Regions from separate parts of the Asanoa ferruginea genome, predicted to be linked through region 2. Evidence: riboswitches for the same ligand, from Rfam matches in the RefSeq annotation. Region 2 holds a riboswitch; each other region holds the start of a gene.

Evidence for each region. Region 2 has a riboswitch for cobalamin ahead of DFJ67_RS08685 (ABC transporter substrate-binding protein). Riboswitches for the same ligand answer to the same signal wherever they lie in the genome.
Region 1: linked by a shared signal. The riboswitch ahead of DFJ67_RS27235 (ribonucleoside-diphosphate reductase subunit alpha) and the one ahead of DFJ67_RS08685 (ABC transporter substrate-binding protein) in region 2 are both predicted to bind cobalamin.
Region 3: linked by a shared signal. The riboswitch ahead of DFJ67_RS21175 (VWA domain-containing protein) and the one ahead of DFJ67_RS08685 (ABC transporter substrate-binding protein) in region 2 are both predicted to bind cobalamin.

The regions. Positions count from the first base shown of each region.
Region 1 covers NZ_QUMQ01000001.1:5,805,473-5,815,360, forward strand. The annotation lists gene DFJ67_RS27215 (methylmalonyl-CoA mutase family protein) at 1-1,646, shown strand, start outside; gene scpA (methylmalonyl-CoA mutase) at 1,589-3,853, shown strand; gene meaB (methylmalonyl Co-A mutase-associated GTPase MeaB) at 3,995-4,999, shown strand; gene DFJ67_RS27230 (short-chain fatty acyl-CoA regulator family protein) at 5,012-6,397, opposite strand; cobalamin riboswitch at 6,553-6,764, shown strand; gene DFJ67_RS27235 (ribonucleoside-diphosphate reductase subunit alpha) at 6,881-9,250, shown strand; gene DFJ67_RS27240 (ribonucleotide-diphosphate reductase subunit beta) at 9,268-9,888, shown strand, end outside.
Region 2 covers NZ_QUMQ01000001.1:1,780,787-1,790,674, reverse strand. The annotation lists gene DFJ67_RS08690 (FecCD family ABC transporter permease) at 1-881, opposite strand, end outside; gene DFJ67_RS08685 (ABC transporter substrate-binding protein) at 878-1,819, opposite strand; cobalamin riboswitch at 1,899-2,049, opposite strand; gene DFJ67_RS08680 (M14 family metallopeptidase) at 2,118-3,992, opposite strand; gene DFJ67_RS08675 (C39 family peptidase) at 4,168-5,517, shown strand; gene DFJ67_RS08670 (HelD family protein) at 5,561-7,618, opposite strand; gene DFJ67_RS08665 (helix-turn-helix domain-containing protein) at 7,818-8,396, shown strand; gene DFJ67_RS08660 (MFS transporter) at 8,444-9,667, shown strand; gene DFJ67_RS08655 (menaquinone biosynthetic enzyme MqnA/MqnD family protein) at 9,704-9,888, shown strand, end outside.
Region 3 covers NZ_QUMQ01000001.1:4,496,711-4,506,598, reverse strand. The annotation lists gene cobF (precorrin-6A synthase (deacetylating)) at 1-106, shown strand, start outside; gene DFJ67_RS21185 (cobalt-precorrin-6A reductase) at 103-855, shown strand; gene cobN (cobaltochelatase subunit CobN) at 852-4,415, shown strand; cobalamin riboswitch at 4,509-4,679, shown strand; gene DFJ67_RS21175 (VWA domain-containing protein) at 4,739-6,802, shown strand; gene cobO (cob(I)yrinic acid a,c-diamide adenosyltransferase) at 6,807-7,421, shown strand; gene DFJ67_RS21170 (cobyrinic acid a,c-diamide synthase CobB) at 7,415-8,749, shown strand; gene cobI (precorrin-2 C(20)-methyltransferase) at 8,740-9,453, shown strand; gene cobM (precorrin-4 C(11)-methyltransferase) at 9,450-9,888, shown strand, end outside.

The sequences.
Region 1 (9,888 bases), 4.0 Mb from region 2:
ACATCCGGCAACGGCACGACGACCCCGACCCCGAGGCCACCAACGCGGCGGTGCTCGACGACCTGGAAAACGGCGCCACCTCCGTCTGGCTGCGGGTCGGCGGCTCGGGCATGCCCGCGGCCGGCCTCGCCGCCGCGCTGCGGGGCGTCTATCTCGACCTCGCCGGCGTCGTGCTCGACGCGGGCGCCGAGTTCGGCCCGGCCGCCGACGCCTGGTGGCACCTCGTCGAGTCGAGCGGCGTCGCCCTCGACCAGGTCTCGGGCAACCTCGGCGCGGACCCGATCGGCTGGCGAGCCCGCACCGGCGGCCGCTGCGGCGGCGGCATGGGGCCTACTGCCCGCGACGGCGGCGATAGCGGCCCTGCCGCTCACGAAGACAGCGACGGCAACGCTGGCGACAGCGGCGCTGGCAACGGCAATGGCGCAGGCGCCAACCTGACGGCCGACCTGGCGCTCGCCGCGCGTTGGGCTGCCCGATGTGCCGCGGCCACACCGCGGGTGCGGGCGGTCACCGTCGACGCGACCGTCTATCACGACGCCGGTGGCAGCGACGCGCAGGAGCTTGGCTGCGCCGTGGCGACCGGCGTCGCCTACCTGCGGGCCTTCACCGACGCGGGCCTCGATCTCGCCGACGCGTTCAACCAGCTCGAGTTCCGCTATGCCGTCAACGCCGACCAGTTCCTCGGGATCGCCAAGCTGCGGGCCGCCCGCCGGCTGTGGGCCCGGGTCGCCGAGGCCTGTGGACTGCCCGAAGCCGGCGCACAGCGCCAGCACGCGGTCACGTCCGCGGCGATGATGACCGGGCGGGACCCCTGGGTCAATCTGCTCCGCACGACGCTGGCCGGGTTCGCCGCGAGTGTCGGCGGCGCCCAGGCCGTGACGATCCTGCCGTTCGACCACCGGCTGGGCCGGCCCGACCGGCTCGCCCGGCGGATGGCCCGCAACACCCAGTCGCTGCTGCTCGAAGAGGCCAGCCTGGGCCGGGTCGTCGATCCGGCCGGCGGCTCCTGGTATGTCGAGTCGCTCACCGACGCCCTGGCCGAGCGGGCCTGGGACTGGTTCACCGAGCTGGAACGCGCCGGTGGCATCACCGCCGCCCTCGACGCCGGGTTGGTCGCCGCCCAGCTCGACGCCACCTGGCAGCGCCGCGCCGCCAACCTCGCGCACCGGCGCGATCCGATCACCGGCGTCAGCGAGTTCCCCAACCTGGGCGAGCAGCTACCGACCCGAGCGCCCCGGCCGCCGGAGCCGAGCGGCGGGTTACCCCGGCACCATTACGCCGAGCCGTTTGAGGAGCTGCGGGCCCGGGCTGACGGGGCACGCGTCCTGCTGGCCACGATCGGGCCGGTCGCGCAGCACAGCGCCCGGGCGGGCTTCGCCGCCAACCTCTTCGCCGCCGGCGGGATCGAAACCGTCCGCGCGAGCGACAACTTCAGCGGCCGGGTCGCTTGCATTTGCGGCTCTGACAAGGCGTACGCCGAATCGGTTGTCGATGTTGTGCAAGCCCTGCGCGCGGCCGGTGTGCGAACGATCTGGCTGGCCGGCAAGCCCGCCGACATCCCCGGCGTCGACGGTTACCTCTACGCCGGATGCGACGCGGCCGCTGTGATCCGATCCGTTCTGCACGACCTCGAGGTGTCACAGTGATCCCCGACTTCTCCGCCCTCCGCCTCGAAGGCGACCCCGCGGTCGACCCCGCCGATTGGGCGGCCGCGTTCAAGCAGGAGACCGGCCACGACCCGAGCGAGCTGGTCTGGGCGACACCCGAGACCATCCCGGTCAAGACGCTCTACACGCCGGAAGATCTGGCGGGCCTGGATTTCCTCGACACGATGCCGGGCGTAGCGCCGTACCTCCGCGGCCCTTATCCGACCATGTATGTGACCCAGCCCTGGACGATCCGGCAGTACGCGGGATTCTCGACCGCGGAGGAGTCCAACGCGTTCTACCGGCGCAACCTCGCCGCCGGGCAGAAGGGGCTCTCGGTCGCCTTCGATCTGCCCACGCACCGCGGCTACGACTCCGACCATCCGCGGGTCGCCGGTGACGTCGGCATGGCCGGGGTCGCGATCGACTCCATCTATGACATGCGGCAGCTCTTCGACGGCATCCCGCTCGACAGGATGAGCGTGTCGATGACGATGAACGGGGCCGTGCTGCCGGTGCTGGCGCTCTACGTCGTCGCCGCCGAGGAGCAGGGCGTCGCGCCGGAGCAGCTTTCCGGGACCATCCAGAACGACATCCTCAAAGAGTTCATGGTCCGCAACACCTACATCTATCCACCGGCGCCGTCGATGCGGATCATCTCCGACATCTTCGCTTACACCTCGCAGCGGATGCCGCGGTTCAACTCCATCTCGATCTCCGGCTACCACATCCAGGAGGCCGGTGCGACCGCCGACCTGGAACTGGCCTACACGCTGGCCGACGGCGTCGAATACCTGCGCGCCGGGCGTGACGCGGGCCTCGACGTCGACGCGTTCGCACCGCGGCTCTCGTTCTTCTGGGCGATCGGCATGAACTTCTTCATGGAGGTCGCCAAGCTCCGCGCCGGGCGGCTGCTGTGGGCCAAACTGGTCAAGGAGTTCAACCCCAGCAACCCCAAATCGCTCAGCCTGCGTACGCACTGCCAGACGTCCGGTTGGTCGTTGACCGCGCAGGACGTGTTCAACAACGTGATGCGCACCTGCGTCGAGGCGATGGCCGCCACCCAGGGCCACACCCAGTCGCTGCACACCAACGCGCTCGACGAGGCGCTGGCCCTGCCGACCGACTTCTCCGCGCGGATCGCCCGCAACACCCAGTTGCTGTTGCAGCAGGAGTCCGGCACGACCCGGGCGATCGACCCGTGGGGCGGCAGCTACTACGTCGAACGGTTGACCCACGACCTGGCGGCCCGCGCCTGGGAGCACATCTCCGAGGTCGAAGCCGCCGGCGGGATGGCCCGCGCGATCGACGAGGGCATCCCGAAGCTGCGCGTCGAGGAGGCCGCCGCCCGCACCCAGGCGCGGATCGACTCCGGCCGGCAGCCGGTGATCGGCGTCAACAAATACCGCGTCGACAGCGACGAGCCGATCGAGGTGCTCAAGGTCGACAACCGGGCGGTCCGGGCCAGCCAGATCGAGAAGCTGCGCCGGCTGCGCGCCGAACGCGACGACGACGCCTGCCGGGCCGCGCTGGAGGCTTTGACCCGCGGCGCGGCGGCGGCCGTCGAGGGCACGCGCGGGCCCGGCCTGGAACAGAACCTGCTCGCGCTGGCCATCGACGCCGCCCGCGCCAAGGCGACCGTCGGCGAGATCTCCGATGCGCTGGAAACGGTGTACGGGCGGCACACCGCGCGGATCCGCACCATCTCCGGCGTCTACCGGCAGGAGGCCGGCGAGGTGTCCAACATCGAGAAAGCTCGGGCGGCCGCGGCGGCCTTCGCCGAGGCCGAGGGCCGCCAGCCGCGCATCCTGGTCGCCAAGATGGGCCAGGACGGCCACGACCGCGGCCAGAAGGTGGTCGCGACCGCGTTCGCCGACCTCGGCTTCGACGTCGACGTGGGCCCGCTGTTCTCGACGCCGGCCGAGGTGGCCCGCCAGGCCGTGGAGGCCGACGTGCACGTGGTCGGCGTCAACTCGCTGGCGGCCGGGCACCTGACCCTGGTGCCGGCGCTGCGCGACGAACTCGCCGCCCTCGACCGCCCCGACATCATGATCATTGTCGGTGGCGTCGTGCCGCCACAGGACTACCCGGCACTGCGCGAGGCCGGCGCCGCGGCGATCTACGCACCGGGCACGGTCCTCGCCGACGCCGCGATCGAGCTTCTCGCCGACATGTCCGCCCGCCTCGGCCACCCGCAGGCCGCATGAGCGGCCGCGAGCGCGGTCAGCTCGGTCGCTTGCGGTCTTGCCGGGGCTCGCGAAGCGGGGTCCGGGCGTGAGCGAGCGGAGCGAGCGCGGTCAGCTCGGTCGCTTGCCGTCTTGCCGGGCCTCGCGAAGCGGGGCCCGGGCATGACCGCTCCCGCGGTCGACGTGGAGAAGCTGGCCGCCGGCGTGCGGGCCGGGGCCACCGCATCGGTCGCTCGGGCGATCACCCTGGTCGAGTCGACGCGGCAGGACCATCGGGCTCGCGCCCAGGAGCTGCTGACGCTGCTGATGCCCGACGCCGGTGGCGCGCGGCGGCTCGGTGTCAGCGGCGTGCCCGGCGTCGGGAAGTCCACCTTCATCGACGCGCTCGGTAGCCAGCTCACCGGCGCCGGCCACCGGGTCGCCGTGCTCGCCGTCGACCCCTCGTCGACCCGCAGCGGCGGCAGCATCCTCGGCGACAAGACCCGGATGGCGCGGCTGGCCGTCGACGAGGCCGCGTTCGTCCGCCCGTCGCCGACCGCCGGCACGCTCGGCGGCGTCGCCAACGCCACCCGCGAGGCGATCGTCGTCGTCGAGGCGGCCGGCTATGACGTGGTCATCGTCGAGACGGTCGGCGTCGGCCAGTCCGAGGTCACCGTCGCCGAGATGGTCGACACGTTCCTGTTGCTCACGCTCGCCCGCACCGGCGACCAGCTCCAGGGCATCAAGAAGGGCGTGCTCGAACTCGCCGACGTCATCGCGGTCAACAAGGCCGACGGTCCACATGCGACCGAAGCGGCCAAGGCGGCCCGCGAGCTGTCCTCGGCGCTGCGGCTGCTGAGACAACCCGACGACGCCTGGCAACCGCCCGTGCTCACCTGCAGCGGCCTCGATGGTGACGGCATCGCCGAGCTGTGGGAACAGGTCGGCCGGCACCACGAATGGCTGGCCGCTTCCGGCGACCTCGACCGGCGCCGAGGTGCGCAGCAGGTGGCCTGGATGTGGTCGACGATAAGGGCGCGACTGCTCGACCAACTGCGCCACCACGCCGACGTCGCCACCCTCGCACCCGCCCTGGAAGCCAAGGTCCGCGACGGCGGCCTCACCCCGGCCGCAGCCGCCGACGAGATCCTCGCGGTCTTCACGAAGCCGGGCCACCCTGTCCCATAGCCACCTACCCAGTTACTCCATCGCGTAGGGCGCGAACCGGGACCGGCCCGGATCTGCACGCAGCGACGCTCCGATCGCCGGGAACGCCCGTTGCGGGCACGCCGGGCGTTCGCAGACCTTGCAACCGGGCCCGATCGGTGTTCGGGCGGCGGGGTTGTTGAGGTCGAGACCGTCGGCATAAACCAGCCGCGACGCGTGCCGCAGGTCGCAGCCGAGCCCGATCGCGAAGGCCTGGGTGGGCGAACCGTAGCCGCCGGTGTGCCGGGACACCGTGCGGGCCACCCACAGATATCCCCGCCCGTCCGGCATCTCCGCGAGCTGCGCGCGAATCGTGCCCGGCTCCGCGAACGCGGCGTAGATATTCCACAGTGGACACGAACCGCCCACCTTGGAGAAGTGGAAGTCGGTCGCCGACTGCCGCTTGGAGATGTTGCCCGCACGGTCGACCCGCACGAAGAAGAACGGCACGCCCCGGGCCTGCGGCCGTTGCAGCGTGCTGAGCCGGTGCGCGATGGTCTCGAAACCGACCCGGAACCGCCGCCGCAGCAGGTCGATGTCGTAGCGCAGCTCCTCGGCCGCGTCCCGGAACTGTTGGTAGGGCAGGATCGTCGCGCCGGCGAAATAGCTGGACAGCCCGATCCGGGCCAACTTCCTGGTGTCGTCGTCGACCAAGTCCGCGTCCGCGACGATCCGGTCGATCTCGTCTGCCGCCTCGATGGTGGCCAGGTGGGCCGCGAGCTGGAACGCCCGCTGACCGGGCGACAGCAGGGGCGACAACGACAGCGTCCGGGTCCCCGGGTCGAAGCGGCGCTTGAGCTCGGCGCCGTCCCCCTCCGGCAACTCCTCGACACCGATCCGGTGCCGGTCGGCCAGATAGGCGACCAGCTCGCGCGTGGTCAGGCCGGCCCGGGCGAACAGCGCCTCGGCCGCGGTGTCGAGCAGGTCGAAGTAGTTGCGGTTGGCATAGAACAGATCGCGGACCTCTTCGTACGCCGTCGGTGGTGCGCCAGAAAAGATCTGCCCGGCGATCGACTCGCTGCGCGCCAGTTCGCGACGGTAGCGGCTGTGCAACTCGACGACGAAGCGGGCGACGGCCGGCATCGTGGTGGTCAGCTCGCGCGCCTCGGCGAGAGTGACCGGCTCGCCGGCGCCAGGGTCACCGAAGACGTCGCGCAGTTGCGCCACGAGCCGGTCGGCGGCTTCGGCGGAGAACTCCCGAGGATCGACGCCATACGCCGAAACCAGCCGCAACAGCACCGGGGAGGTCAGCGGCCGCTGATCGGACTCGATCTGGTTGACATAGCTGGCCGAGATACCGAGCGCCCGCGCGAGCGCGGCCTGGGTGAGCGCCCGCTGCTCGCGGAAGCGCCGCAGCCGAACGCCCATCCGCGGTGCCACCGATCGCCCTCCTTCGCAACCAACACACGACCTGACATGGGCCTGTGCGCGTTGTGAAGGCTAGCCGTCGGCGGCGGAGACACGGAAGGTGACGTGACCCACCGCGACACGCCGACACATCATCTGGTGTTGGTGTTTCGCAGTGGCACCCATATATGGTGTCTCTCGCAGCTGGTTCGCCCCGCAAGGGTCGAGGCAACAGGGAACCCGGTGTGAAACCGGGACTGCCCCGCAGCGGTGAGTGGGAACGACCGCCGTCAACGAAGCACTGGGCCCGGGCCTGGGAAGCGACGGTCAGTAGGAAGCGCCGGCAACGCCGCCGGTGACGCCCGCGAGTCCGAAGACCTGCCAGCGCGCCGCACGCCAACCGCGTGTGGCGGTCGAAGGCCGCGTGGGACGGTCGACGCCGAAGGCTGGCCCGGACAGGGCCGGCGGCGTCTCCCTGCGCGTCCGACGACCATCTGGGCGTGAGGAGGGGGACCGATGACGGTCACGCAGGAAAAGACGGCCGTGCCGGAGCAGCGCCGGCACGTGATGCAGGTGCGCAAGCGCAACGGCGATCTGGAAGCGGTCGACGTCAACAAGATCGTCAGAGCCGTCGAGCGCTGGGTGGGCGACCTCGACGAGGTTGACCCGATGCGGGTGGCGACCAAGACGATCAGCGGGCTCTACGACGGTGCCACCACCGCCGAGCTCGACAAGCTGTCGATCCAGACCGCCGCCGAGCTGATCGGCGAGGAGCCGCAGTATTCGCGGCTGGCCGCGCGGTTGCTGGCCGCCTATGTGGACAAAGAGGTGCGCGGCCAGGGTGTCGCGAGCTTCAGCCAGTCGATCCGCTACGCCTTTGACCAGGGGCTGATCGGCGACGAGACCGCCGCGTTCGTCGCCGCCAACGCGCGCAAGCTGGACGACGCCGTCGACCCGGCCGGTGACCAGCGCTTCGAATACTTCGGCCTGCGTACGGTCGCCGACCGCTATCTGCTCCGCCACCCGCAGACCCGCCTCAATGTCGAGACCCCGCAGTATTGGCTGCTGCGCGTCGCGTGTGGCCTGTCCACCACGCCGGCCGAGGCGATCGGGTTCTACCGCCTGATGTCGAGCCTGGCCTACCTGCCCAGCTCGCCGACACTGTTCAACTCGGGCACCCGGCACACCCAGATGTCGTCGTGCTTCCTGGTCGACTCGCCGCGCGACGAGCTCGACTCCATCTACGAGCGCTACCACCAGGTGGCGAAGCTCTCGAAGTTTTCCGGCGGGATCGGCATTTCGTGGAGCAGGGTGCGCGGCCGGGGCGCGCTGATCCGGGGCACCAACGGCAAGTCCAACGGGATCGTGCCGTTCCTGAAGACCCTCGACGCCGGCGTCGCCGCGGTCAACCAGGGCGGCCGGCGCAAGGGCGCCGCGTGCGTCTACCTCGAGCCGTGGCACCCCGACGTCGAGGAGTTCCTGGAGCTGCGCGACAACACCGGTGAGGACTCCCGGCGTACGCACAACCTCAACCTCGCCAACTGGATCCCCGACGAGTTCATGCGCCGCGTCGAGGCCGACGAGGACTGGTCGCTGATCGACCCATCCGACGCGCCGGAGCTGCCCGACCTGTTCGGCGAGGCGTTCGACGACGCCTACCGGGCCGCCGAGAAGAAGGCCGTCAAGACGGTCAAGGCCCGCGACCTCTACGGCCGGATGATGCGCACGCTCGCGCAGACCGGCAACGGCTGGATCACCTTCAAGGACCGGTCGAACGAGCTGTCCAATCAGACCGGCGCGCCGGGCAACAGCATCCACCTGTCCAACCTGTGCACCGAGATCCTCGAGGTCAACTCCGACGAGGAGACCGCGGTCTGCAACCTCGGCTCGATCAACGTGGGCGCCCACCTCGACGCCGATGGGATCGACTGGGAGCGGCTGCGCGCCACGGTCCGCACCGCGGTGGTGTTCCTCGACCGGGTCATCGACATCAACTACTACCCGTCGGCGCAGGCGGCGGCGTCGAACCCGCGCTGGCGTCCGGTCGGCCTCGGGCTGATGGGCCTGCAGGACGTGTTCTTCGCGCGGCGGCTGCCGTTCGACTCCGACGCGGCCAAGGAGCTGTCGACCCGGATCCAGGAGGAGATCCTGCTGACCGCGCTGGAGACCTCCGCCGGCCTGGCCGAGGAGTTCGGCGCGCACCCGGCCTTCGCGGAGACCCGCGCGGCGCAGGGCGACCTGCACCCGGACCTGTGGGGCGCGACGCCCACCCAGACCGAGCGGTGGGCGGCCTTGAAAACGCGGATCGCGGCGAACGGCTTGCGCAACTCGCTGCTGGTCGCGATCGCGCCGACGGCCACCATCGCGTCGATCGCCGGCTGCTACGAGTGCATCGAGCCGCAGGTGTCCAACCTCTTCAAGCGCGAGACCATTTCCGGCGAGTTCATGCAGATCAACACCTATCTGGTACGTGAACTGAAGGCGCTCGGCCTGTGGACCGCACCGATCCGCGAGCGGATCAAGCGCGCCGAAGGCTCGGTGCAGGACATCGCCGAACTGCCGGCCGACGTCCGCGACCTGTTCCGCACCGCGTGGGAGTTGCCGCAGCGGGCGCTGATCGACCTGGCCGCCGCCCGGGCGCCCTTCATCGACCAGTCGCAGTCGCTCAACCTGTTCCTGAGCGCGCCGACCATCGGCAAGCTCTCCTCGATGTATCTCTACGCCTGGAAAGCCGGGCTGAAGACCACCTATTACCTCCGGTCGCGCCCCGCGACCCGGATTCAGCAGGCCACCGTGGCGATCACGACGCTGCCGACCGTCGTCACCGATGCCGAGGCGTTGGCCTGCTCCCTGGAAAACCCCGAAAGCTGCGAGGCCTGCCAGTGACTCTGCTCGACCCCGGTATGGATCTGACCCTGCGACCCATGCGCTACCCGGCGTTCTTCGACCGCTTCAGGGACGCCATCAAGAACACCTGGACGGTTGAAGAGGTCGACCTGCACACCGACCTCGCCGACCTGGCCAAGCTGTCACCGGCCGAGCGGCACCTGGTCTCGCGGCTGGTCGCCTTCTTCGCGACCGGTGACACGATCGTGGCCAACAACCTGGTGCTCAACCTCTACCAGCACGTCAACTCGCCCGAAGGGCGGCTCTACCTGTCGCGGCAGCTCTTCGAAGAAGCCGTACACGTGCAGTTTTATCTCAATCTGCTGGACACCTATGTGCCCGACGAGCAGGAGCGGTTCGAAGCGTTCGCCGCGGTGGAGAACATTCCGTCGATCCGGCGCAAGGCGGAGTTCTGTTTCCAGTGGATCGACTCGGTCTTCGCGTTGCGCGAGCTGAAGACCCGCGACGACCGCCGGGCGTTCCTGCTCAACCTGATCTGCTTCGCCGCCTGCATCGAGGGGCTGTTCTTCTACGGCGCTTTCGCGTACGTGTATTTCCTGCGCTCACGCGGGTTGCTGCACGGGCTGGCGTCGGGCACCAACTGGGTGTTCCGCGACGAGTCGATGCACATGGCGTTC
Region 2 (9,888 bases):
GCCCGGTAGCTGGTGCCGGTGAGCATCCGCACGATGTGCGGCACGACGATGCCGACGAAACCGATCAGGCCCGACACCGAGACCGCGGCCGCGGTGCCCAGCGAGGCGGCGGCGATCAGGATGTAGCGCGACCGTTGCGGGTGCAGGCCCAGGCCGCTCGCCTCGTCGTCGCCGACCGACAGCACGTCGAGTTCGCGCCGCAGGGCGAGCACCACGACGGTGGTGACGATGGCGTAGGGCAGCAGCAACCGCACCTCGTGCCAGCCGTTGGTGGCCAGCCGCCCGAGCAACCACGAGTAGATCGCCCGGATGTCGTCGGCGTTGCGCTGCATCAGATAGGTCTGCCCGGCGGCCAGGAACGCCGACACCGCGACGCCGGCCAGGATCAGCGACGCGGGCGTCCGGTCGCGCCCGGCCACCCCGAGCAGATAGGTCAGCGCGACCGCGATGAGCGCACCACCAAACGCCGCCAGGGGTACGCTCGGCGGCAGCGCGCCAATGTCCATATCGGAGCCGCGCAGCGCCACGACCGCGGTGACCGCGAGCCCGGCACCGGCCGCCGCGCCCAGCAGGTAGGGATCGGCCAGCGGGTTGCGGAACGCGCCCTGATAGCAACCGCCGGCCAGGGCCAGCATCGCGCCGGCGAGCAGCCCGAGCACCACCCGCGGCAGCCTTAGCTGCAACAGGATCGCGGCGTCGCGCTCCGACAGACCACTGTGGATGTTGACGCCCGGGATCAGGTCGACCAGCTCGGCGGCGACCCCGCCGGGCGGCAGCGAGACCGGGCCGAACGCGAGCCCGGCGATGGCCGCGACCACCACGGCGACGACGCCGCAGAGCAGCCACGGCCACCGTACGCCAGGAAGTCTCCGGGTTTTCAGGCCGGCACCTTCGACACCGCGTCGACGATCTGGCGGAGCAGGTCGACGGTGCGCGGACCCCAGCGGGAGGCGATGTCGTCGTTGAGCCCGACGATTTGCCCCGACTTAACGGCCGTGATGCCCGACCAGCCGGGCCGCGCCTTGACGCTGTCGGCGTTCTGCTGGCAGCACACCGTGTCGGCCAGGAAGATCAGGTCGGGGTCGGCCTTGACCAGTGACTCGGCCGAGAGCTGCGGGTAGCCGCCCTTGCTGCCGTCGGCGTCGGCCGGGTCGGCGATGTTCTCGAGGCCGAGCTGCGCGAACAGCGAGCCGACGAAGGTCTTCGAGGTCAGCGAGTAGAGCTCGGGGCCGAGCTCGTAGTAGTAGGTCAGCTTCGTGCTGCGCTGCGGCACGTCCTTGACCAACTTGTCCACGTCGGTCCGCATCTGCTTCGCGAGATCCTCGGCGGCCGGCCGGTTGCCGGTGAGCGCCCCGATGTCGGTGATCTGCCGATACGTGTCGTCGAGCGTCTTGCCGGCCGGCGCGACGTACACCGGAATCTTGAGTTGGCGCAGTTGCGCGACGACGTTGTTCATGTCGTTGGACAGCACCACCAGGTCGGGCGACTTCCCGGCGATCGCCTCGGCGTTGGGCTGGAACGCCGACAGGTCGCTCTTCGGCGCGTTGGCCGGGAAGTTCGACTGGTCGTCGACCGCGACCACCTGCGGGCCGGCGCCGATCGCGAAGAGCACCTCGGTCGCGGTCGGCGACAGCGCGACGATCTTCGTGGGCTTGGTGGCGACGGTGAGATCACCGACGGTGACCGGGAAGTCGGGGGTGGCGCTGACGTTGGTGTCCGGCGGGGTGCCGCCGTTCTCGGTGCTGCCACCGTCGCCGCAGCCGGCGAGGAGCAGGGCCGCGCCAAGGGCGGCGGCGACGATTCGGGCCTGATATCGCATGGGGTGCCTCCTGTCGGTCGAGGTCTGGTGCTTCGCCGACAGGGGTTGCGCCCGCCCGCGAGGCGCCCTTCCTCGAGAGCGCTGGTTCGCGACCTGGGCAGGCGACCTGGCTCGTCCCCGTCTCGTCGCGGGGCATCGCAGTTGCGGGACAGCGCCGGAGTCACACCGGCTTCGCTGCGGTCGGTCGCGAGCACGGTAACCCACTGGTCACCATGGTCGGGAGGGCGATCGATCGGCCGTTAGCTACGACACCGGCGCCCCGCGGTTGCCCACGGGACGCCGGTGCCCTGCGAAAACGTCAGCTCTGGGTGATCAGGACGTCGTCGACGCCCGCCTCGACCAGGCTGGCGGTCGACGCGTCGGCCGCCTCGATCAGGATCCGCACCGACTGGCCGGCATACGCCGACAGGTTGGCGCTGGCCGTCGCCCACGCGCCGTTGCGGTTGGTGGCCGCACCGGCCTGGCTGAACACGGCCGTCGTGCCGCCGTTGTGCACGACGCTGACCCGGAAGAAGTCAGCCGACGACGCGTTGGTGCCGTGCGCGAGATACCACGACAGGCTCAGCGTCAGCGTTCCGCTGGCGGGGAGGGTGATCGGCCCCGAGCGGATGCTGGTCGTGCCGCCGTCGACGTCGAAGTCGCCCGCTGCGGTGCCGGCCGACGCGCCGGTGACCAGGTCGTTGGTGCCGCTGACGGTGGTGCCGAGTTGCTTGGTGCCGCTCGACGTGGTCGCGGCCGGGTCGCCGCGGACCCACTGGCCGCTGGTGGCGGTGTCGGTGGCCGACGGGTTGGTGGTCCAGCCGTTGGCCGCCTCGAAGGTGTCGGAGTAGACCGTCGTGCCGCCGCCTCCGCCACCGCAGTACTGCGCCTGCTTGTTGATCGCCCGGTAGGGGCAGTCCGCGTACTCGGAGAGCAGCAGGACCGCTTCCCGGTTGCGGCTGGTCTGCGCCGGGATCACCTCGTCGGGCGGGTAGAAGCCGCCGCCGCTGGCCGAACCGGGATACATCTCGAAGGTGTAGGCCCAGATCTTGTGGGTCGCCCACAGCCAGTCGAGGCTGTCACCGTCGGTGATGTAGAGGTCCGACGACTGCTCCGGCGTGTAGCCGTTGGTCGCCGCCATCTGCTGACCGATGGTGGCGAACGTGTTGTAGTCGTCGGTGGTCATGCCGGTCGCCGTGTTGGCGGTGGTGTAGCCGTAGGGCCAGAGCACGAGCTGTGAGTAGGTGTGGAAGTCGATGTTGGCCTTGATCTGCTGCTGGCCACCGACCACCCGGCTGTTGACGAAGTCGCGCAGGGCCCGGGTCTCCGGCGCGCTGAACGCCGACGGGCCGCGGTAGGTCTCCGAGCTGGTGGTCCCGGACGAGCCGCCGCAGCAACCGAAGTTGTAGCCCCAGTTGCGGTTGAGGTCGGTGCCCACATTGGACGAACCGGCGTTCGGCTGCCGGTTCTTCCGCCAGCTCCGGTAGGACCCGGTGGCGATGTCGTACTCGCTGCCGTCGGGGTTGACCGTCGGGACGACCCAGATCTCCCGGCTGTTGACCAGGTTGGTGATCCGGGAGTCGGTGCCGTAGTTGTCGGTGAAGAGGTTGAGCACGTAGATCGCCATCTCGACGGTCAGGTGCTCGCGGGCGTGCTGCTGCGCGTTGAACAGGATCTCCGGCTCGGCCTCGTCGGTGTTGACGTTGTCGGAGATCTTCACGGCCATCAGGTCGCGGCCTTCGTACGAGCTACCGATCGACAGCTTGCGCGCGATCGTCGGGTGGTCGGCGACGACCTGGTTGACCACGGCGGTCAGTTCCGCGTAGTCGTGGTAGGCCGAGTCGGCGGGCGGGAACGCCTGCGCCGTCGGCCCGCCGCTGACCGCGGGCGGCGCCGCCGCCTTCTCCAGGGTGAAGCCGAGCCGTTGGATGGCGCTGGCTTCGGCTCCAGTGGCGGTGACGTTGAGGACGCCGTGCTCGACGTAGTCGATCGAGGCACCGGTGCCGGCGACCGCGTTGCGGTCGGCGAGGGTCTTCGGGCCGAGCACGCGGTATTCGGCCGAGGCCGGTGCCGCTGCGTCGCCACCGGGCGGCGGTTTGGCCGCGACCGGGTTGGCCGAGGCGACGAGCAGGCCGACGACCGCGGTGCCGACCAGAGCGGCCAGGGTGCGTCGTCGACCCAGACGGATGGCCATGCATGACCTCCAGGGGGTTGGTGGAGGAACGTTGGACGAACCTCACCACCCGACCCATGGTCATATCAATATGGGTCTTTGTGCTGGCCCATGCCAACGGGATCATCCCGCCGGCAATGAACTTCAGCGAAACGAACTCTGGTGAAACTTCCTTTCGGCAGCGATAGTGACAGCCATGAACGCATCAGCGCGGGCGGCCGTCGCGGTTTTCGGCGCGGTTGCCTTGATTGCCGGGTTCTCGGCACCGGCCGGAGCCGCCACCTCGACGCCCGTCCATGACGAGCAGATCACCTACCAGGGCTGGTCGACCTATCGCGACTGGCGCACCGGCACGCACCAGGGCACCCTGGCGCTGCCGGGCATTCCGGGCGTTCCCGGCCTACAGGGCGGCGTGACCATCCTGCGTCCACAGGGGACCACCGACTACACCGATCCGCACACCGGGGTGACCCGGAGCTGGAACTACGCGACGTGGACCTCGCCGAAACGCGACGTCGGCTTCGACGCGAGCGAGCTGGTCGCGTCATGGAACGCCGAGACACCGCGCGGCACCTGGATCCAGATCGAGATGCAGGGCACCTATAACACCGGAAACCTGACGCCTTGGTACGTGATGGGCCGCTGGGCCTCCGGTGACGAGGACATCCGCCGCACGTCGGTCAACCGGCAGGGCGACCCGTACTCGACGATCTGGACCGACACGTTCTCCATCGACGACGTAGCCAACGGCGTGATGCTGAGCGGCTACCAGCTCCGGCTGACCCTCTACCGGGCGCCGGGCCAGCTCGCGTCGCCGCGGGTCTGGGCGCTCGGCGCGATGTCGTCCTACGTGCCCGACCGGTTCACCGTGCCGGCCAGCGCCGGGCACATCGCCTGGGGCAAGGAACTGAAGGTACCGGCCTATTCCCAGAACATCCACGAGGGCCATTACCCGGAGTACGACGGTGGCGGCGAGGCCTGGTGCTCGCCCACCTCGACCGAAATGGTCGTCGAATACTGGGGCAAGAAGCCGTCGGCGGCCGACACGGCGTGGGTCGACCCGACCTACCCCGACCCGTCGGTCAACCACGCCGCCCGGATGACCTACGACTACGCCTACGACGGCGCCGGCAACTGGCCGTTCAACACGGCCTACGCGGCGTCCTACCCTGGCCTCGAAGCGAAGGTCACCCGGCTGCACTCGCTCGACGAGGCGGAGCGCTTCATCGCCGCCGGCATCCCGGTGGTCACCTCGCAGTCGTTCCTGGCCAGCGAACTCGACGGCGCCAACTACGGCACCTCGGGCCACCTGTTCGTCATCGTCGGCTTCACCAAAGACGGCGACGTCATCATCAACGACCCGGCCTCGTCCTCCAACGACGTGGTCCGCAACGTCTACAAGCGCAGCCAGTTCGAGCAGGTCTGGCTGCGCACGAAGCGCATCAACGCGACCGGCGGCGTCTCCGGCGGCAGCGGCGGCATCGCCTATTTGATCAAGCCGTGGTGGAAGCCCTGGCCGAAGGTGGCCGGCTCGACCAACTGGTAGTTCTCGCACGTCAAGGGGAGGGTCGCCGGCCGGCGGCCCTCCCTCAGCTCGTCAGGGGTGCCGGGAGCGGGAGCGTGTGCAGCACGGCCAGGCGGCTGACGGCCCGGGTCAGCACCACGTAGAGGCGGTGCAGGCCGCGCGGTTCGGCGGCGACGATCGCGGCCGGTTCGACGACCACCACGTGGTCGTACTCCAGACCCTTGACGACCGAAGCCGGCACGACCGTGACCCGCTCCGCGGACTCGACGTCGTCAGCGGTCGCGCTCTGGATGCCGGCGGCGGCCAGGGCTGCGCGGATGCTTTCGACGGCCGTGTCGGCGGCGATCACGCCGACCGAGCCGTCGTGCGCCAGCGCGGCCCGCACCTGCGCCACCGTCGCGGCGTCGAGGTCGGTGACCTCGTCGATGGTCAGCCAGCCGTCGTTACGCAGCGAGCGGGCCGGCGGCACGTCGACCGCCAGCGCCGGGAGCAGCCGGTTGGCGAACGCGACCACTGCGGCCGGCACCCGGAAGCCGATCGTCAGCGGCACCACCGCGGCGTCGGGCTTGCCCAGGTGGCGCAGGGTCTCCCGCCAGTCGACGGCGGCCCACGGCGCGGTGCCCTGCGCGAGGTCGCCGAGCAGCGTGATCGAGCCGTGTTCGCTGCGCCGGGCGATCGCGCGGGCCTGCATCGCCGACAGGTCCTGGGCCTCGTCGACGACCACGTGGCCGAAGCTGGCCGCGCGCTCGATCAGGCCGGCGGCCTCGTCGAGCAGCACCAGGTCGGCGGCCGTCCACTTGGCCGACTTGAGCGACCTCGGCTGGGTCGACCAGCGGATCAGCTCGCGCTCGTCGTCGGTCAGCACGCCGGCCGGCGGCTCGGTGAGGATCTCGGCGACCAGCGCCTCCGGGGTCAGCGCCGGCCAGACGCTGTCGAGGAACTCGGTGACCGGCTTGGCCTTGCCCATCCGGCGCAGCCAGGCGTCGCCCGGCGAGTCACCCCGGCGCGCCTCGGACTGGCGTTGCAGCAGGCTGACCACCCGGGCCCGGACCCGTTCGCGGGCGGTGGCGTAGGGGAGGTGCTCCTGGCGTACGTCGTCGATGATCCGGCGCAGCACCTCGACGCCGATCCGCCACCGGTAGGAGCCGTCGGGCACGGTCATCGGCTCCTCGGGGGCACCGATGTGCGCGTTGAGGGCGGCGGCGAGCACGGTCGCCATCCGGGCGTCGTGCTTGATCACCGCGACGGCCGGGTCTTCCTGGGCCCGGACCGGGGCGCGGGCGATCAGGTCGTCGACCGTCGCCTGCTCGACCTCGATCTCGCCCAGGGCCGGCAGCACCGCGGAGATGTAGGACAGGAACGCCCGGTTGGGCCCGACCACCAGCACGCCGGACCGGCGCAGCCGCTCGCGGTGCAGGTAGAGCAGGAAGGCGGCACGGTGCAGGCCGACGGCGGTCTTGCCGGTGCCGGGCGCGCCCTGCACGCAGATCGAGGTCTCGAGGTCGGCCCGGACGAGCTCGTCCTGCTCGGGCTGGATGGTGGCGACGATGTCGCGCATCGGCCCGACGCGCGGCCGCTCGATCTCGGCGGTCAGGATCCGGCTGGCGGTCCCGAGCTCCTCACCGCGGTCGAGATGCTCGTCTTCGAAGCTGGTCAGCAGCCCGCCGTTGAACCCGAACCGGCGGCGGACGGCGATGCCCTGGGGGTCGCGGGCGCTGGCCCGGTAGAAGGCCCGGGACACCGGCGCCCGCCAGTCGAGCACCATCGGCTCGCCCACGTCATCGGTCACGTGCCGGCGCCCGACGTGATAGCGGTGCCCGGCGTGGTCTTCGGCCTCTGCTGACCGGCCGAAGTCGAGCCGCCCGAAGAACAGCGGGGTGTCGGGGTCGTCGGCGAGCTCGGCGACGCGGCGAGCGAGCGTACGCCCGAGGGTCTCGGCGGTGTAGGAGTCACCGGCGACGTTGCCGCCGGCGCTGAACAGGGACTCGGCCCGCTCCCGCATCCGGCCCAGGGCGGCGCGCGAGGCGGTCAGGTGGGTGCGCTCGGCGCCGAGGTCGGTTTCCAGATCGGTGGCGGGCTCGGTGGCATCGGTGTTGACGACATGATCGGCGGGCAGGGTCATCCGAGGAAACCTTCCGGAGTGTGGCTCGGGAGACCTGGGCCGCCCGGAACTCCGAGGGGCGAAAACCCCACCCGGTGCCGGCAGTGCCCGGTAACCACGCATCAGCGCGGCGGCGCTCCAGGTTACGCCCGGTTCGTCCACACCTCCACTGAATATCGGCCGGTGCCAGCGCCCGACCCCCTGGTGGGACGATGAGGGAATGGCGGAGGTCGGGCAGGAGCCGCGGCGGATCACGGATCCGAAGATGATGCGGGCGTTGGCGCATCCGGCGCGGCTGGCGATTCTCGAGCATCTCAATACGACCGGGGAGGCGACGACCGCGACCGAGTTCGCGGAGATTGTCGGGTTGTCGCCGAGTGCGACCAGTTATCACCTGCGCGAGTTGGCCAAGGCCGGCATGATCCAGGAGGCGCCGAGCCGCGGTGACGGGCGCGAGCGGGTCTGGCAGAGTCCGGCCGCCTCGTGGGGCCTCGACATGGAGGCCGACGCCGACCCGGAGACCCGGGCCGCCGAAGAGGCGTTGCTGGCCACCTACCTCGATCGCGACCAGGCGCGGCTGCGCGCCTACCTGGCCCGGGCGCGGGAAGAGCCCCCCGAATGGAACGACGCCGCCGGGCTGACCACGTCGACGATCTACGTCACGCCCGATGAGCTGAAGGCCTTCTTCGAAGCGGTACGCGCCCAGATCGAGCCGCTGATGCAGAGAAACCGCAAGGACGCTCCGCCCGAAGGAGCGCGCACGGTTCGCGTCCACTTTGCCGCTTTCCCCGACGACTGACGGGACCTGGGCTTGCGCGCCCAGATGTGAAGGATTATTTTCGAAGCATGTCCTTCGCATCTGGCGCCCCTTCGCGCTGGAGTGACGTCTACGTCACCTCCGGAGCGCGCGCACTCTCCATGGCCGGCGACGCCCTCGCGGCCACCACGCTCGCGCTCGCCCTGCAAGACCGGGGTGCCGGCGGGCTCGCCGTCTCCGGGCTCTGGATCGCCGCGACCCTCCCGCTGGTCGTGCTCGTGCCGCTCACCGGGCGGCTGGTCGACCGCTACGACAGCCGGGTGCTGCTGGTCGCCACCGGCCTCGCCCAGGCCGCCGTCTGCCTCGCCCTGGCCTTCGTCACCGCGCCGATCGCGCTGATCGGGCTGGTCGCGGTGCTGGCCACCGGGCTCGCGATCACCAACCCGACCTTCTCCGCACTGGTGCCGTCGATGGTCAGCCGCGACGACCTGCCCAAGGCCAGCGCGCTCGGGCAGACCGCGTCGATGATCGGCTCGCTGCTCGGCCCAGCCGCCGCCGGCTTCCTGGTCGCCGGGTTCGGCACCCGCCCGCCGCTGCTCATCGACGCGGCCACCTACCTCGCCGTCGCCGTGGCCGGACTGCTCCTGCGCACCCGGCGGGGCGGCGCTCCGGCGCCGACAACAAACCGGGAAGCGGCCGGACCGTGGCGGCTGCGCACCGACGGGCTGCTGCTCACGACGTTCCTCGCCTTCGGCGCGGTGGTCGCCGGCGTCGGCGGCGTCAACGTCATCGAGGTCTTCTTCGTCCGCGACACGCTGGGTGCCTCCACATCGGCCTTCGGCCTGGTCACCGCGGCCTGGACGGGTGGCATGGCCGCCGGGGCCTGGGTGTTCGTCCGGGTCGTCCGCCGCTACGACGACGACTCGGGGCTGGTCCGCGCCATGCTGACCCTGCTCGGCGCGACCTGCGTGCCGGTCCTGCTCAGTGCCGCGGCCACGGAGGCCTGGCAGGTGGCGGTGCTCTGGCTGGTCGGCGGGCTGCTCAACGGCGGCCTCGGGGTGTTCAGCACGATCCTGGTCGCCCGCCGGGTTCGCGAGGCTGACCGCGGCCGGGCGTTCTCGGTGCTCAACGCCGCCGCCAACGGTGGGGCGATGTGCGGCTACGTGCTGGCCGGCGCCCTGCTCGGCCCCTTCTCGCCGCGCACCCTCATCTTCACCTTCGGCCTGGCCGGCGTGCTGGTCGTGCTCGCCGCGGCGGCTCCGGTCGCGCGTGCCATCCGGCAGGAACGGGTCACATCCGCGGCGGTCGCCTGAGCGCCGTCCCACTTCGCGGGATACGGTGAAGCCACCATGAGTGAGATCCGCAGACCCCGTGTCGGTCACATCCAGTTCCTGAACTGTCTTCCGATCTACTGGGGCCTGATGCGCTCGGGTGCCCTGCTCGACGTCGACCTGCACAAGGACACGCCCGACAAGCTCAACGCGGCCCTGGTCGCCGGCGACCTCGACATCGGGCCGATCTCGCTGGTCGAATA
Region 3 (9,888 bases), 2.7 Mb from region 2:
CAAACTCACCGACACCAAAGACGACATCGACGGTGTACGCGCCGCAGCCCGCACCCGCAAAGGCTGGATCATGGACACCTACCTGCTCCGCCGCCGAGACCAGTGACGACGACCGTCCTGATCCTCGGCGGCACCACCGAAGCCCGCGAACTCGCCGCGCTCCTGGCAACGGATGCGGACCTGCGGGTGGTCACCTCCTACGCCGGCCGCACCAGCGAGCCGCGGCAACCGGCCGGCGAGACCAGGACGGGCGGCTTCGGCGGCGCCGACGGCCTCCAGGACTGGCTGGCCCGGAACGCACCCGCGATCCTGGTCGACGCGACCCACCCCTTCGCCGAGACGGTCAGCGCGCACGCGGCCGCGGCACACGGCGTACCCCGGCTGCGTCTTGTTCGTCCAGGATGGACGGCGCAACCCGGCGACCGGTGGAACCGGGTGCCCAACCTGGCGACGGCCGCCGCCGTGCTGCCCACCCACGGTGCCCGCGCGTTCATCACCACCGGCCGCCAGCGGCTTGCGACATTCCTCACCAACCCCGCCTGCGCGGCGCTCCCCCTGCTGCTCGTCCGCTGCGTCGAGCCACCAGCCGAAGACCTGCCGGCCAACGTGGAGCTGCTGGTGGATCGTGGCCCGTTCACCCTCGACCACGAGCGTGAGCTGCTGGAACGGCACGCGATCGACGTCGTCGTCGCCAAGGACAGCGGCGGCGACGCCACCCGCGCCAAGCTCGACGCCGCCCGCGAGCGCGGCGTCCCGGTCATCCTGGTCAACCGTCCGTGGACGGTCGCGCTGCCCACCGTCGACACACCCGCCGCTGCCGCCGAGCGGGTGCGCGAACTACTGTCCGGGGCGTGACCCCGACGTTCCTGTTGCTCTCGACCGCCGACACCGACTTGCTGGCCGCGAGCGCCACCAGCGCCGACGCGACCTGGCGGGTCGCCAACCCGGCCCGGCTGACCACCGACGACCTGCCCGACCTGCTCGACGGCGTGGCCGGTGTGGTGTTGCGGCTGCTGGGCGGCCGGCGCACCTGGCCCGAGGGCGTCGACGCGGTGGTCGCGGCCGGCATTCCGGTCGTCGCGGTCGGTGGCGAGGCGGTGCCGGACGCCGAGCTCACCGCCCTCTCGACGGTGCCGGCCGGCGTGGTCGCCGACGCGCAGCGCTATCTCGTCGCGGGCGGGCCGGACAACCTGCGTGAGCTGCACCGGTTCCTCGCCGACACGCTGCTGATGGCCGGCGAGGGCTTCGCGGCACCGGTCGAGTTCCCGTCCTTCGGCCGGCACGGTGCCGCAGCGGACAAGACCGGGCCGACGATCGGCATCGTCTTCTACCGGGCACACGCGCTGGCCGGCAACACCGAGTTCGTCGACACCCTCGCGGACGCGGTGGCAAACGCCGGCGGCACGCCGATGCCGGTCTACGCCGCCTCCCTGCGCTCCGCCGAGACCGGCCTCTACGAGCTGCTCGAGGGCTGCGACGCGCTGATCGTGACGGTCCTCGCGGCCGGCGGCACGACCGCGGCCGACGCGTCCGCGGGTGGCGCCGACGACGCCTGGTCGGTCGAGGCACTGGCCGGGCTCGACGTACCCGTGCTGCAAGGTTTGTGTCTGACCACCTCGCGGGCGGCCTGGCACGACTCGAACGCGGCGCTGACCCCGATGGACGCCGCGATGCAGGTGGCCATCCCCGAGTTCGACGGCCGCCTGATCACGGTGCCGTTCTCGTTCAAGGAGCCCGGCCCCGACGGTGTCCCGGTCTACCGCGCCGACCCCGAGCGGGCCGCCCGGGTCGCCGGCATCGCCGTCGCGCACGCCCGCCTCCGCGCGCTACCCAACGCTGAGAAGCGCGTGGCCATCGTCCTGTCGTCCTACCCGACCAAGCACTCCCGGGTCGGCAACGCGGTCGGCCTCGACACCCCCGCGTCGGCGGTGGCGCTGCTGGCCGATCTGAAAGACGCCGGCTACGACGTGGGCGACGTGCCCACCGACGGTGACACCCTGATCCACACGCTGATCGCGGCCGGCGGCCACGACGTCGAGTGGTTGACCGAGGAGCAACTCGCGGCCGCGCCGATCCGGGTGCCCGGGGCCGACTACGCCGAGTGGTTCGCCGCGACCGCGCCATCGCTCCGCGACGAGATGACCCGGCACTGGGGCCCGGCGCCGGGCGAGCTCTACGTCGACAACGGCGACATCGTGCTGGCCGGCCTGCGCTACGGCAACGTCACGCTGATGATCCAGCCGCCGCGCGGTTTCGGCGAGAACCCGATCGCGATCTACCACGACTCCGACCTCCCGCCGTCGCACCACTACCTGGCCGCCTACCGCTGGCTGGCGTCCAACGTGGACGCCGTCATCCACCTCGGCAAGCACGGCACGCTGGAGTGGCTGCCCGGCAAGGGGCTCGGCCTGTCGAAGGAGTGCGCGCCCGACGCCGTGCTCGGCGACCTGCCGCTGATCTACCCGTTCGTGGTCAACGACCCGGGCGAGGGCACCCAGGCCAAGCGGCGCGGCCACGCCACGATCGTCGACCACCTGGTGCCGCCGATGGCCCGCGCCGACACCTACGGCGACATGGCCCGCCTCGAACAACTCCTCGACGAGTACGCCACCGTCGCCGCCCTCGACCCCGACAAGGTGCCGACGCTGCGGGCGCAGATCTGGACCCTGATCCGCGCCGCCGAGTTGCACCACGACCTGCACGTGCAGGACCAGCCCGGCGAAGACGACTTCGACGACTTCGTGCTGCACGTCGACGGCTACCTGTGTGAGATCAAGGACTCGCTGATCCGCGACGGCCTGCACATCCTGGGCGCGGCGCCGGCCGGCGAGGCGCGGATCAACATGGTGCTGGCGATCCTGCGCGCCCGCCAGGTCTGGGGTGGCCGCCGCGGCGCGCTGCCGGGCCTGCGCGAGGCGCTCGGCGCCCACCTCGGTCTCGACGACACCGCCCTGGAGAGCGATGAGCTCGAAGAGGTCGCGCGCCGCCTGGTGGTCGCCATGGAGACCGCGGACTGGGCTCCAACGGCGGCCACCACTGTGGCGACCGAGATCCTGGGAGCCGCGCCCGCCGGCGTGGTCGACGTGCTCCGCTTCGCCGCGACCGAGGTGGTGCCCCGGCTGGAGGCGACCACCGACGAGATCACGGCGGTCAAGCACGCCCTGGACGGCGGCTACGTCGCCGCCGGACCGTCCGGCTCGCCCACCCGCGGCCTGGTCAACGTGCTGCCGACCGGCCGCAACTTCTACTCCGTCGACCCGAAGGCGATCCCCTCCCGCAACGCCTGGGACGTCGGCCGCGCGCTGGCCGACTCGCTGCTGGCCCGGCACCGCGAGGACACCGGCACCTGGCCGGCCCTGGTCGGGCTGACCGTGTGGGGCACCAGCGCGATGCGTACCCAGGGCGACGACATCGCCGAAGTGCTAGCGCTGATCGGTTGCCGGCCGGTCTGGGACGACGCGTCCCGGCGGGTCACCGGTTTCGAGATCGTGCCCCTGGCCGAACTCGGCCGGCCCCGGATCGATGTCACGGTGCGCATCTCGGGCTTCTTCCGCGACGCGTTCCCGCACGTGATCGCGCTGCTCGACGACGCGGTCGCGGCGGTCGCCGCCCTCGACGAACGCGACGAGGACAACTTCGTGCGCGCGCACGCGCTGGCCGACCAGGCCGAGCACGGCGACTGGCGACGGGCGACCACCAGGATCTTCGGTTCCAAGCCGGGCGCGTACGGTGCCGGCCTGTTGCCCTTGATCGACGCCCGCAACTGGCGTGACGATCGCGACCTGGCCGAGGTCTACGCGGTCTGGGGTGGCTACGCCTACGGGCGCGGGCTGGACGGCCGGGCGGCGCGCGGCGACCTCGAGACCGTCTACCGGCGGATGGCGGTCGCGGCCAAGAACGTCGACACCCGCGAGCACGACATCGCCGACTCCGACGACTACTTCCAGTACCACGGCGGCATGGTCGCGATGGTGCGCTCCCTGCGCGGCACCGACCCGGCGGCCTACATCGGCGACTCGCACCGCCCCGATGACGTGCGCACGCGCTCACTGGCGGAAGAGACCAAGCGGGTGTTCCGGGCACGCGTCGTCAACCCGCGCTGGATCGAGGCGATGCGCCGGCACGGCTACAAGGGCGCGTTCGAACTCGCGGCGACGGTCGACTACCTCTTCGGGTACGACGCCACCGCCGGCGTCGTCGACGACTGGATGTATGAGAAGCTCGCCGCCGCCTACGTGCTCGACCCGTCGGTGCGCGAGTTCCTCGACAAGTCCAACCCCTGGGCCCTGCGCGGGATCACCGAGCGGTTGCTGGAGGCCGCCGAGCGCGGCCTGTGGGCATCGCCGGAGCCGGAGACCATCGAAGCGCTGCGTGCGGAATACCTTCGAACTGAAGGGGATCTCGAAGGGAATTAGGTGTTGATCTCGCCGTCCGAAGGACCAGGCGTCGCGGGGGGGGCGGAGCGGGGGCGTGATTCCCCTCCCTTTGACGCGGGCCTGCTGCGTGGGTCAGCATGTTGGGCGAGCGGTGCGGAGGAACCCGGTGCGATTCCGGGGCGGTCCCGCCACTGTCACCGGGGAGCGATCCCTCACCTGATGGTCACGGCCCGAGAGGGTTGGAAGGCCGAGGGGAGCGTCGATCCGGGAGCCAGGACACTCGGCTGCTCGCCGTCGAACCATCGCGGGCGTGGACACCCGCGGAAGGGACTGAGCGCCATGTTGTCGTGCCGGCACACCGGATGAGCACCGCCTACCCGTTCTCCGCCGTCGTCGGCCTGGCCGACCTGCGCCAGGCCCTGCTGCTCAACGCCGTCGCACCGGTGATCGGCGGCGTGCTGGTGCGCGGCGAGAAGGGCACTGCCAAATCGACGATGGTACGCGCCCTCGCCGCACTGCTGCCCGACATCGCAGTGGTCGCCGGCTGCCGGTTCGCCTGCGACCCTGCCGCACCGGACCCTGGTTGTCCCGACGGCCCGCACCCGGCCGGTGATCCGCTGGTGCGCCGTTCCCGGCTGGTCGAGTTGCCGGTCGGCGCCACCGAGGACCGGGTCGTCGGCACACTCGACGTGCAGCGGTTCCTGACCGAGGGCACCAAGGCCTACGAGCCGGGCCTGCTGGCCGCCGCGCACCGCGGCGCGCTCTACGTCGACGAGGTCAACCTGCTCCCCGACCACCTGGTCGACCTGCTGCTCGACTCGGCCGCGATGGGCCGCGCGTTCGTCGAGCGCGACGGCGTCTCGCTCCGACACGCCGCCCGCTTCCTGCTCGTGGGCACGATGAATCCGGAGGAGGGCGAGCCGCGACCGCAACTCGTCGACCGGTTCGGGCTGGTCGTCGAGGTCGGCGCACCCACCGAGCCCGGCGACCGGGCCGAGGTGGTCCGTCGCCGGCTGGCCTACGAGGCCGATCCCGAAGGTTTCGCGGCCCGCTTCGCCGAGGCCGACGCCGACACCGCCGAACGGATCGTCGCGGCCCGGGCCCGGCTGCCCAAGGTCACGCTGCCCGACCCAGCGCTGGACCGGATCGCCCGGATCTGCCTGGCCTACGGGGTCGACGGGCTGCGGGCCGACATCGTCATCGCCCGCACGGCCGTGGCGCTGGCCGCCTGGCGCGACCGGTCGGTCGTCACCGACCGAGAGGTCGACGACGCGGCCCGGCTGGCCCTGCCGCACCGGCGCCGGCGCGACCCGTTCGACCCGCCGGGCGCCGACCAGCAGGCCCTCGACGACGCGCTGGCCCAGGCCGGCGAGTCTGAAGCGCCCGACGGTCCCGGACCCGAGCCGGACGATCCAGGCCCGAACGACGGCGGCGCACGGCCGGACGGCCCGCAGCCGGACGACCGTGGACCAAGCGAAGGCGGTCCTGGACCGGATGACCCGCGGCCTGACGCCGGCGGACCGGGCAGTGGCGGCGCCGCCGCGCCCGACGCCGAGGACCGGCCGGGCGGCGCCCCTGCCACTGCGCCGCCGGCCACGCCCGCCCCAATCGGTGCCACCTACAGGACCCGCACGCTGACCGCCCGATCCCGGGGCCGGTATGGCCACAGTGGACGACGCTCACCCGCCTACGCGGCCCGGGGCCGGGTCGCCGGTTCACGGGCGCCGCGCGGCCGGATCGGCGCCCTGCACCTGCCGGACACCGTGCTAGCCGCCGCCCGCGACCACCTCGTCGAGCGGATCGGGGCCGTGCACCTGCCGGACACCGCGCCGGCCCGCGTCCGCGACCGCCGCGGCCGCCGGATCGTGATCCGGCAGCAGCACCTCCGCGAGGCCGTCCACATCGGACGTGAGGCCAACCTGGTGCTGTTCGTGGTCGACGCGTCGGGTTCGATGGCGGCCCGGCAGCGGATGGCGACCGTCAAGCGGGCGGTGCTGTCGTTGCTCCGCGACGCCTACCAGCGCCGTGACACGGTTGGCATGATCACGTTCCGGGACCGCGACGCGACGACCGTACTGCGGCCCACCGCCAGCCACGAGGTCGGCGTGCGCCGGCTGGCCGATCTGCGCACCGGCGGGCGTACCCCGCTCGCCGCCGGGCTGACCGCCGCCGCGCGCACGCTGGCCGGCGAGCGCCGCCGTGACCCGCTGCGCCGGCCGCTGCTGGTCGTCGTCACCGACGGCCGGTTCACCCGCGGCCCCGATCCGCGCACGGTCGCGCCGGCGCTGGCCGGTGTGCCGAGCGTCGTGGTCGACTGCGAGAGCGGCCCGGTCCGGCTCGGGATGGCACGCACGCTGGCCGGCGCGCTGGACGCCGAATACCTGCCGCTGGCGGCGCTGTCCGCCCGCGCGCTGAAGGCGGTGTGACGACATGCCACAGGGCAAGGTGGAAAGCGTTCCCGACGACGGCCTGACCACCCGCGAGCGGCGGCGGCAGCCACTGCTGGCGGTGCACACCGGCACCGGCAAGGGCAAGTCGACGGCGGCGTTCGGGATGGCGCTGCGGGCCTGGAACGCGGGCTGGCCGATCGTCGTCTTCCAGTTCGTGAAGAGTCCGAAGTGGCGGGTCGGCGAAGAGACGGCGCTGACCGCGCTGGGCGCGCACCACGCGGCCACCGGCGTGGGCGCACCGGTCACCTGGCACAAGATGGGCGAGGGCTGGTCGTGGCTGGCCCGGCCGGGCGACGAGCGCGACCACGCGGCCGAGGCCGCCGAGGGCTGGGCGCAGGTCAAGCGCGACCTGGCCGCCGAGCGTTACCGGTTCTATGTGCTCGACGAGTTCACGTACCCGATGAAATGGGGTTGGGTCGACGTCGACGAGGTGGTGGCGACGCTCGGCGCGCGGCCCGGCAACCAGCACGTGCTCGTCACCGGGCGCGACGCGGCGCCCGCGCTGATCGAGGCGGCCGACCTGGTCACCGAGATGACCAAGGTCAAGCACCCGATGGACGCCGGCCGCAAGGGACAGCAGGGCATCGAGTGGTAGCCACGCCGCGGATCGTGGTGGCGGCGCCGGGCTCCGGCCACGGCAAGACCACCGTCGCCGGCGGGCTGATGGCGGCGTTCACGGCGCGCGGACAAGCCGTGGCCGGCTTCAAGGTCGGCCCGGATTACATCGACCCCGGCTATCACGCGCTGGCCAGCGGCCGGCCCGCGCGCAACCTCGACCCGGTCATGGTCGGCACCGAGCGGATCGCACCGCTGTTCGCGCACGGTGCCGCCGGGGCCGACCTCGCCATCGTCGAGGGCGTGATGGGGCTGTTCGACGGCCGGGCGCACGCCGGTGAGCATGGCTCGACCGCGCAGGTCGCGAAGCTGCTGTCGGCGCCGGTGCTGCTGGTGGTCGACGGTTCCGCGGTCGGTCGCTCGGTCGCCGCGCTGGTGCACGGTTTCCGCGGCTTCGACCCGACGCTGCGGCTGGCCGGGGTGATCCTCAACAAGGTCGGCTCCGACCGGCACGAGGCGATCCTGCGCGAGGCGCTGGAGGAGACCGGCACGCCCGTGCTCGGCGTGCTGCGCCGCAGCGACGCGGTGGCCGCGCCGTCCCGGCATCTTGGCCTGGTGCCCGTCGTGGAACGCCGCGCCGAGGCGACTTCGGCGATGTCCGCGCTGGCTTCGCTGATCGTGTCCAGTGTGGACCTCGACGCCGTCGCGGCGGCCGCCGCTTCCGCGCCGCCTCTCGTGGTCGAGCCGTGGTCGCCGCCAACAGTCGAGGTGGCGCGGCGGCCGGTGGTCGCGGTCGCCGGTGGTCCGGCGTTCAGTTTCGGCTATACGGAGACGATTGAGCTGCTGACGGCGGCCGGCGCGGATGTCGTCACCGTTGACCCGCTGCACGACGAGGCCCTGCCGCCCGGTGCCGCGGCGCTGGTGGTCGGCGGCGGTTTCCCCGAGGTGTATGCGGCCGAGCTCTCAGCCAACCGGTTGCTGCGGACGGCGGTGGCGGGCCTGGCGGCGGCCGGTGCCCCGATCGTGGCCGAGTGCGCCGGCCTGCTCTGGCTGGCCCAGACGCTCGACGGCGCGCCGATGTGCGGCGTGCTGCCCGCCGACGCGGAGATGACGGGCAAGCTCACCCTCGGCTACCGCGACGCGGTGGCGATCTCACCGAGTTGGCTGGCGCCGGTCGGCACCCGGGTCACCGGGCACGAGTTCCACCGGACGGCGACCACCCCCGGTTTCGGCGCGGCGCCGGCGTGGGCCTGGCGCGAGCGGCCGGCCGAAGGCTTCGTGGCGGGCAACGTGCACGCCTCCTATCTGCACCTGCACTGGGCGGGGACGCCCGAGATCGCGGAACGGCTGGTGGCGGCATGCGCCTGATCGGAGTCGGTGTCGGGCCCGGTGATCCGGAGCTGATGACCCTCAAGGGGGTACGCGCCCTGGCCACCGCCGGCCGGGTGTTCGTGCCGGTCCTGGACCCCGCCGATCTCGGGCGGGCGGAGGCGACCGTGCGGGCACACGCCGCACACGACCGGATCGAGCGGCTGGTGTTCGCGCTCAACGAGCGGGAGGACGCCGGGCGGCGGGAGCGCTACTGGGACGCGGCCGGCCGCCGGGTCGCCGACTGGTTGCGGGAGACCGGCGGCACGGCCGCGTTCGCGACGATCGGCGACCCCAACGTGTACGCCACCTTCGGCTACCTGGCTTCGACCGTGCGCGCCCTGGTGCCGTCGGTCGAGGTTTCCACCATCCCGGGGATCACCGCGATGCAGGCGCTGGCCGCGGCGGCCGGACGACCGCTGGTCGAGGGCGGCGAGGAACTCGTGCTGCTCCCGATGGCCCGCGGCGACCTGGCTCCGCTGCACGAGGCGCTGGCGCGCGACGCCACCGTCGTGGTCTACAAGGGCGGCCGGCACATGGCCGCGATCGCCGAGGCGGCGGCCGGGCGGGGCGCCGTGGTCGGCACCCACCTCGGGCTGCCCGACGAGAAGGTGCAGCCGCTCGACGCGGTCGACGGCGCACTGCCATACCTGGCGACGGTGCTCATCCCGGCCGTACGCCATCGACGGGGAGGAAAGCTGTGACCGGTCGGGTGACGTTCGTCGGCGCCGGTCCGGGCGCCGCCGACCTGATGACCCTGCGGGCGGCCCGCCGGCTGGCCGAGGCCGACGTGGTGGTCTGGGCGTCCAGCCTGGTCGCCGCCGAGGTGCTCGACCACGTGCGACCGGGCGCCGAGGTGGTCGACTCGGCGGCCGTCCCGCTGGAGGCAGTCGTCGCCATCTACCACCGCGCCGCCGCCGAGGGCCTGCGCGTGGTCCGCCTGCACTCCGGCGACCCGAGCCTGTGGGGCGCGGTCGCCGAGCAGCTCGACGCCTGCGCCGGGCTCGACCTGACCACCGAGATCGTGCCCGGCGTCTCCGCGTTCGCCGCGGTCGCGGCCGCCGCCGGCCGCGAGCTGACCGTGCCCGAGGTGGCCCAGTCGGTGATCCTGACCCGGCTCGAGGGCGGCAAGACCCCGA